2 regions of the Jeotgalibaca sp. A122 genome follow, and region 2 is predicted to be linked to the other one. Evidence: predicted binding sites of a transcription regulator. Region 2 holds the regulator's gene; the other holds the start of a gene.
The links. The regulator HrcA, encoded in region 2, represses chaperone genes, less so after heat shock. The targets are predictions, from matches to a motif close to TTAGCACTCNNNNNNNNNGAGTGCTAA.

Region 1: groES (co-chaperone GroES) is a predicted target of HrcA. The motif match lies at 1,374-1,400, and genes of this name have one in related genera.

The regions. Positions count from the first base shown of each region.
Region 1 is NZ_JBQPRB010000004.1:105,076-108,506, reverse strand. Features, by position in the region: gene ACTU7M_RS06045 (redox-sensing transcriptional repressor Rex) at 1-309, shown strand, start outside; gene ACTU7M_RS06040 (YdiK family protein) at 355-558, opposite strand; gene ACTU7M_RS06035 (lysostaphin resistance A-like protein) at 582-1,145, opposite strand; gene groES (co-chaperone GroES) at 1,433-1,717, shown strand; gene groL (chaperonin GroEL) at 1,752-3,368, shown strand.
Region 2 is NZ_JBQPRB010000002.1:226,764-230,194, reverse strand. Features, by position in the region: gene dnaK (molecular chaperone DnaK) at 1-644, opposite strand, end outside; gene grpE (nucleotide exchange factor GrpE) at 697-1,197, opposite strand; gene hrcA (heat-inducible transcriptional repressor HrcA) at 1,210-2,256, opposite strand; gene hemW (radical SAM family heme chaperone HemW) at 2,355-3,431, opposite strand, start outside.

The sequences.
Region 1 (3,431 bases), on a different contig from region 2:
GTGCGCATTAGCGCTGCATTCGATGTAAACGAAGAAATTGTTGGCAAAATCGTCAGTGGTGTGCCCGTTTATCCATTGGACGAAATGATTGAACAATTACGTATTCAACAAATTGACGTGGCTATTTTGACAGTTCCACAGCAAGTTGCCCAAAAAGCGGCTAACAATTTGATCGAAGCGGGTGTCAGGGGAATAATGAACTTTACACCTATTCGTTTGTCAGTACCAGAGAACGTTCGCGTTCAAAATGTCGACCTAACCAATGAATTACAAACACTGATTTATTTCTTGGATAATAATATCTCCTAAAAGCACAATGAAAAACGTTGAGACCGAAAGGGTCTCAACGTTTTTTTACTTGTTCACTTGATCTTTAATTTTAAAGTACATAATTAACATTTGGATGCCGGTTACGATGTTGTTTGTCGCGAAAAAGATACTGATCCACGTGAGGAATCCCCATCCAGAGACGTTGATGCTGTCTACAGCGAAATAAATGAAGAGACCGGCGAATGCAAATTTCATAACGATTTGTAAAATGATATTTTTTAAAGTCATAGAATTCCTTTCTTTTTAAACTGTTAGCCCAGGAGTTCTGGGAAAAAGATTGGTAATGAAGCAAATGCATTCATTAAACCATGAGCCAACATAGGTGTAAAAATGTTATTTGTTTTGTAGTATAGATAAGAGAACCAGAGTCCTAAAGTACCATACACAAGCATGTGTCCATCAAAGTGGATAAAAGCAAAAATTAAAGCACTTATGACCGCAGAACCGAATAATCCGACACGGGACATATTTAATTGGGTAAAGACAGCTTTTCGGAAAACAAATTCTTCCATTACTGGTGCGAAAATGGTGATCATAAAAATCAAGAGTGGGTAAGCCGTCGTTAATTCCAGTAAATTCTGAGTGTTAGCTGATTCCGGCGTAACTCCGAAAATAAGCGATTCAATAATGGAAGTGACCGTCTGGATTACAAGCGAACCGATAAAGCCAAGAACGCTCCATCCTATCACTTTCGACATAGGTGCAGAGGGCCGTTTGATAATAGGCGCTTCAGGACTCCATTTTTCTTTATAGTTTACGATAATCATTGCCACTGTTCCGATAAAGGCAAAGAGGATTGTTAAAGTCATGCTCATTTCAATGCGTTGCTCTGTCGGAAATAAAAAGAGAAGAGGAACGGGTAAGAATTGAGCTGCTAAGTATATGAATATTATACGCGTCGCAGTAGTGATTTTTCTTCGCATGTATTTTGTACCTTTCTTATTTGTTATAATACTCCTGTATAAAAGTATATCACAAGAATGAAAAAAATTACTGAATTTGCTTGCATTATCAAAAAAGTTTGATTATGATAGAAAAGTAGGTTAGCACTCTCGGTAATCGAGTGCTAATTAGAAATCAACTTATTTTTGGAGGGATACTTGTGTTAAAACCATTAGGTAATCGCGTCATTATTGAAGTTGCCAAAGAAGAAGAAAAAACTGTTGGTGGCATCGTGTTGCCGTCTTCCGCTAAAGAAAAATCACAAACAGGTGTCGTTATCGCTGCTGGTGACGGTCTTGTAACGGAAAACGGGACAAAAATCGAAATGACTATAAAAGTCGGCGACAATGTATTGTTCGAAAAATACGCTGGAACAGAAATCAAATACGATGGGAAAGATTATTTGGTAGTTAAAGAATCTGACGTCGTAGCAATTGTAGAATAATTTTCAAAATAATTGGATGAGGTGAATTTTAGAAATGGCTAAAGATATTAAATTCTCTGAAGACGCACGAGCAGCGCTATTACGCGGTGTTGATATGTTGGCAAACACTGTAAAAGTAACATTAGGGCCAAAAGGACGTAACGTTGTTTTGGAAAAAGCATACGGTTCTCCGCTTATTACAAATGATGGTGTGACAATTGCCAAAGAAATTGAATTAGAAGATCATTTTGAAAATATGGGAGCAAAACTCGTTTCTGAAGTTGCTTCAAAAACAAACGATATTGCTGGAGATGGCACAACGACTGCAACTGTTTTGACACAAGCCATTGTACGTGAAGGTTTGAAAAACGTTACTGCTGGTGCAAACCCAGTTGGTGTTCGTCGTGGTATCGAAATCGCTGCAAAAGAAGCGATTGCCGGTTTGGCAGAAATTTCTCAAACAGTTGATTCAAAAGAATCTATCGCACAAGTTGCAGCTGTATCATCAGGGTCCGAAGAAGTCGGCGCTTTGATTGCTGAAGCGATGGAAAAAGTTGGTAACGACGGCGTTATCACGATTGAAGAATCAAAAGGTATCGAAACAGAATTAGATGTTGTTGAAGGAATGCAATTTGACCGTGGTTACCTTTCACAATACATGGTAACTGATAATGACAAGATGGAAGCAAGCCTTGACATGCCTTATATCTTAATTACTGACCGTAAAATTTCCAACATTCAAGATCTTCTTCCATTATTGGAGCAAATCTTGAAAGAAGGACGTCCATTGTTAATCATCGCTGATGATGTGGATGGCGAAGCTCTGCCAACATTGGTATTGAATAAACTACGGGGAACATTCAATGTGGCGGCAGTTAAAGCGCCAGGATTTGGTGACCGTCGTAAAGAAATGTTGCAAGACATCGCTGTTTTAACAGGCGGAACAGTGATTGCAGAAGATTTAGGTTTGGAATTGAAAGATGCTTCTGTTGAACACTTAGGACATGCTGGTAAAGTAGTCGTTACAAAAGACAACACCACAATCGTAGAAGGATCTGGCGAAAAAGAATTGATTGAGCAACGTGTAGCAGTGATTCGTTCACAAGCTGCTGAAACAACTTCTGATTTCGACCGTGAAAAACTTCAAGAACGCTTGGCTAAATTATCTGGTGGGGTAGGAGTGATCAAAGTTGGTGCTGCTACTGAAACAGAATTGAAAGAGCGTAAATTGCGTATCGAAGATGCTTTGAATGCAACACGTGCTGCTGTTGAAGAGGGAATCGTCCCTGGTGGTGGTACTGCTTTAATCAATGTTCAAAAACGCGTTCAAGAGCTTGCACTTAAAGGCGATGAAGCGACAGGTGCTCGCATTGTTGCACGTGCATTGGAAGAACCGGTTCGTCAAATCGCTGAAAATGCAGGTCTTGAAGGATCTGTTATTGCAGCCCGCATCAAGACAGAAGAACCAGGAATCGGTTATAACGCTGCAACTGACGAATGGGTAAACATGATTGAAGCAGGAATTGTTGACCCAGCTAAAGTTGTGCGTTCTGCATTGCAAAACGCAGCAAGTGTAGCAGGACTAATCCTTTCAACAGAAGGTGTTGTCGCTGACAAACCTGCTCCAGAACCAATGATGCCACAAGACCCAGGTATGGGCGGCATGATGTAATTCAATAAATCAGGAAAAGCGATTGGGAAACGTCCCGGTCGCTTTTTTGAATTATAAGAGTGA
Region 2 (3,431 bases):
AACTCTGCTACCATGTAGTCGATGATTTTGTTATCGAAATCATCCCCACCAAGTTCGTTATCACCAGCAGTACTTAGTACATCAAATACGCCGTCTCCTAATTCTAGAACAGAAACGTCGAATGTACCACCACCAAGGTCAAATACCAATATTTTTTCGTCTGTATCAGTTTTATCCAATCCGTATGCCAAAGCTGCAGCAGTCGGCTCGTTAACGATACGTTCCACTTCCAAACCAGCAATTTTACCAGCATCTTTAGTTGCTTGACGCTGTGCATCGTTGAAGTACGCTGGTACAGTAATAACTGCTTTATCTACTGTGTCTCCTAGATAAGCTTCTGCATAGCTTTTCAAATATTGTAGGATCATTGCAGAAATTTCTTGTGGTGTATAGGATTTTCCTTCTGCTTCAACTTTGAAGCCTGGTTGACCCATGTGACGTTTAATAGATGCAATTGTGTGTGGGTTTGTAATCGCTTGACGCTTAGCAACTTCCCCTACTTGAATTTCACCATTTTTGAAAGAAACAACTGAAGGTGTTGTACGGTTTCCTTCTGGGTTAGGAATAATTTTTGCTTCTCCACCCTCTAAAACAGCAACTGCTGAGTTTGTAGTTCCTAAGTCGATACCAATAATTTTACTCATAATCAAATTTCCCCTCTGTGTGTCATTTTTAGAATAAATCGATTAACTAAATTTATTGTGCCACGATAACCATGGCCGGTCTTAATACACGTTCATCTAACTTGTAACCTTTTTGAACAACATTGATGACTGTATCAGCTTCTTGCCCTTCTTCTGCTTCTTGAACTTGGATGGACATATGATAATTCGGATCGAATGGTTCGTTAATTGGGTTGATCGCTTCGATTTTTTCATTTTTCAAAGCTTCTAACATAAGATTATAAACCATCTCTACACCTTTTTTAAAGTTAACTGCTTTTTCATCTTCCACTTCAATTTCCAAAGCGCGTTCGATGTTATCAATAACGGGCAGTAATTCAGTAGCCAGGTTTTGTGAACGGTATTTAGCAGCGTCTTGTCTTTCTTTGGCGTTACGTTTTTGGATATTAGCCAACTCTGCTTGAACGCGTAAATAGCGATCTTGTAACTCCTCTACTTGTTGTTGCAACTGTTCAACTTCTGTCGCTTCAACCATTTCTGTGTTTTCATTTTGCACATTGTTTTCTTCTGTCACGTCAATTCCCCTTTACTCATCTTGATAAAAATCATGCATGCTATCGGATAATTCGTCTCTCGTGATACGCATAATATTAATGATTTGATCGTATGGCATATTGGTTGGACCCAACAAAGCAATGAGACCCTTCGAATTTTGCCCGACATCATATGTTGCGGTAATGAGACTAAAATTGGATAACAAGTCATTTTTCATTTCTGGTCCAATTTGAATATTGAGATCTTCCTGTCCTTTTGTAAGCAAACCTAAAAGGTCCTTAGATTCATGGATTAAGCTGATAATAGCCTTCATTTGTTCTCTTTCATGAATACGTTCAAGATTAAAATGATTCAGCAAATTCATTTCCCCGCCTACATAAATACGGTCACTACTCATTTTTGAAATAACCTCGTGAAAGATAGCCTGTAAATTAATTTCTTTCCCGATATATTTTCTGATCATGTCGGGTATTTCCATCTGTAATTTTCGATGGACATCAATTAATCTCAAACCCACGAGTTCTTCATTGAAAATATTAACCATCGTTTGAATTTTGGCTGCATCGACATCCTTTGATACAGTAAAGATTTTGTTCTCGACGTATCCCTTATCAGTCACCAATATTGCCATATAATGCCCACTGGTAATAGGGACGAGTTGGAAATTCGATAAGCGACTATCCATTTTTTCAGGTCCGATACTCAAAGCTGTATAGTTAGTCATAAATGATAACATTTCAGCTGACGTTTCCAGAATTTCTTCTGCCTCTTTATAAGGAGCCCGGATAGATTCTTGAACTTTTCTACGCAAGCCATCTTGTTTTTGTTTCTGGTTACTCTTCAAAAGAAGGTCAACATAATGTCGATAACCGAGATTTGAAGGAATTCTTCCTGAAGACGAATGCATTTTTTCTAAAAAACCTAATTCCTCAATATGCATCATTTCGTTACGAATCGTTGCTGGAGAAACGGATAAATTAGTTTCTTTCAGTAAGGTCTTTGACCCCATTGGCTCACCATGCTGAATATAGTGCTTGATGATTGAATTCAAGATCAAGAGTTGTCTTTCTGTTAACATCTTTTCACCTCGCTTTAGCACTTGGCATTCATGAGTGCTAACCCATGAAATAACTTATCACGATGGTATATTTTTGTCAACAGGATTACCTTGATTTTTTAATTAAAAAGAAATTCCTGGAACACTTCGTTGCCTAGAAACTTGCCTTTTCTGGTTAATCTCAAATGGTCATCTTCAATTTTCAAGAGTTCTTTGGTCATTAAACCATTAATTTCATTTGCATAAAAGTTTTCGATTGGTTCACCAAATTTTTGCTGGAATCCAGAACGACTGACCCCATTCATAGTACGCAATCCCAGCATCAATTCTTCTTCTATTACATTGGCTCTCGTCAATTCTTTTTGGTAGAGAATTGGCGATTCGCCAGCGCGTAACGGCTCCAAATAATGTTGGATCGGACCATTATTATTGTAACGTATGCCATCAATGTAACCATGGGCCCCCGCCCCGAACCCAAAATAGTTTTCGTTCCGCCAGTAAGCAAGATTATGTTGCGATTGGAAACCCGGTTTGGCATAATTGGAAATTTCATAATGCTCTCTACCGAACTTGGCCATCGTGTCCATGGCTAATGCATACATATCCGCTTCTTCATCTTCTGAAGGCAAAGGAAGCTTTCCTTGTCTCATCAAATTAAAGAAAATCGTTTTATTCTCCAGAATAAGTGAATAAATCGAGTAATGCGGTAAATCCAGCTCCATAGCTTTTTCCAAAGTATTAGCAAAATCAGAAAGGGTCTGGGTAGGCAAGCGAAAGATTAAATCAATACTCATGTTGTCAAAACCGGCTTTTTGCGCTAGTTTTACACATTCATATACCTGATCTGAAGTATGTATCCGCCCAATCTTCTTTAAGATCGCATCATTAAAGGATTGGACACCCATGCTTATCCGATTAACCCCGTACTCTTTCATAACTTTAAATTTATCCATAGTAATGCTTTCGGGATTTGCTTCAACTGTAAATTCTGCTTCTTTAGACATTGGAAAATACGTTTGAACACCAACCAGTAATTTTTCCATTTGTGGAGCTGTTAACGTCGTTGGTGTCCCTCCACCGATATAAAATGTTTCTACTTTTTCATCAGGATGCCGTTCCTTCATGATGGCCATTTCTCTCACGACCAAATCAACATACTCGTCAACCGGCTGCCCTTCCAAAAAAACTTTGTTGAA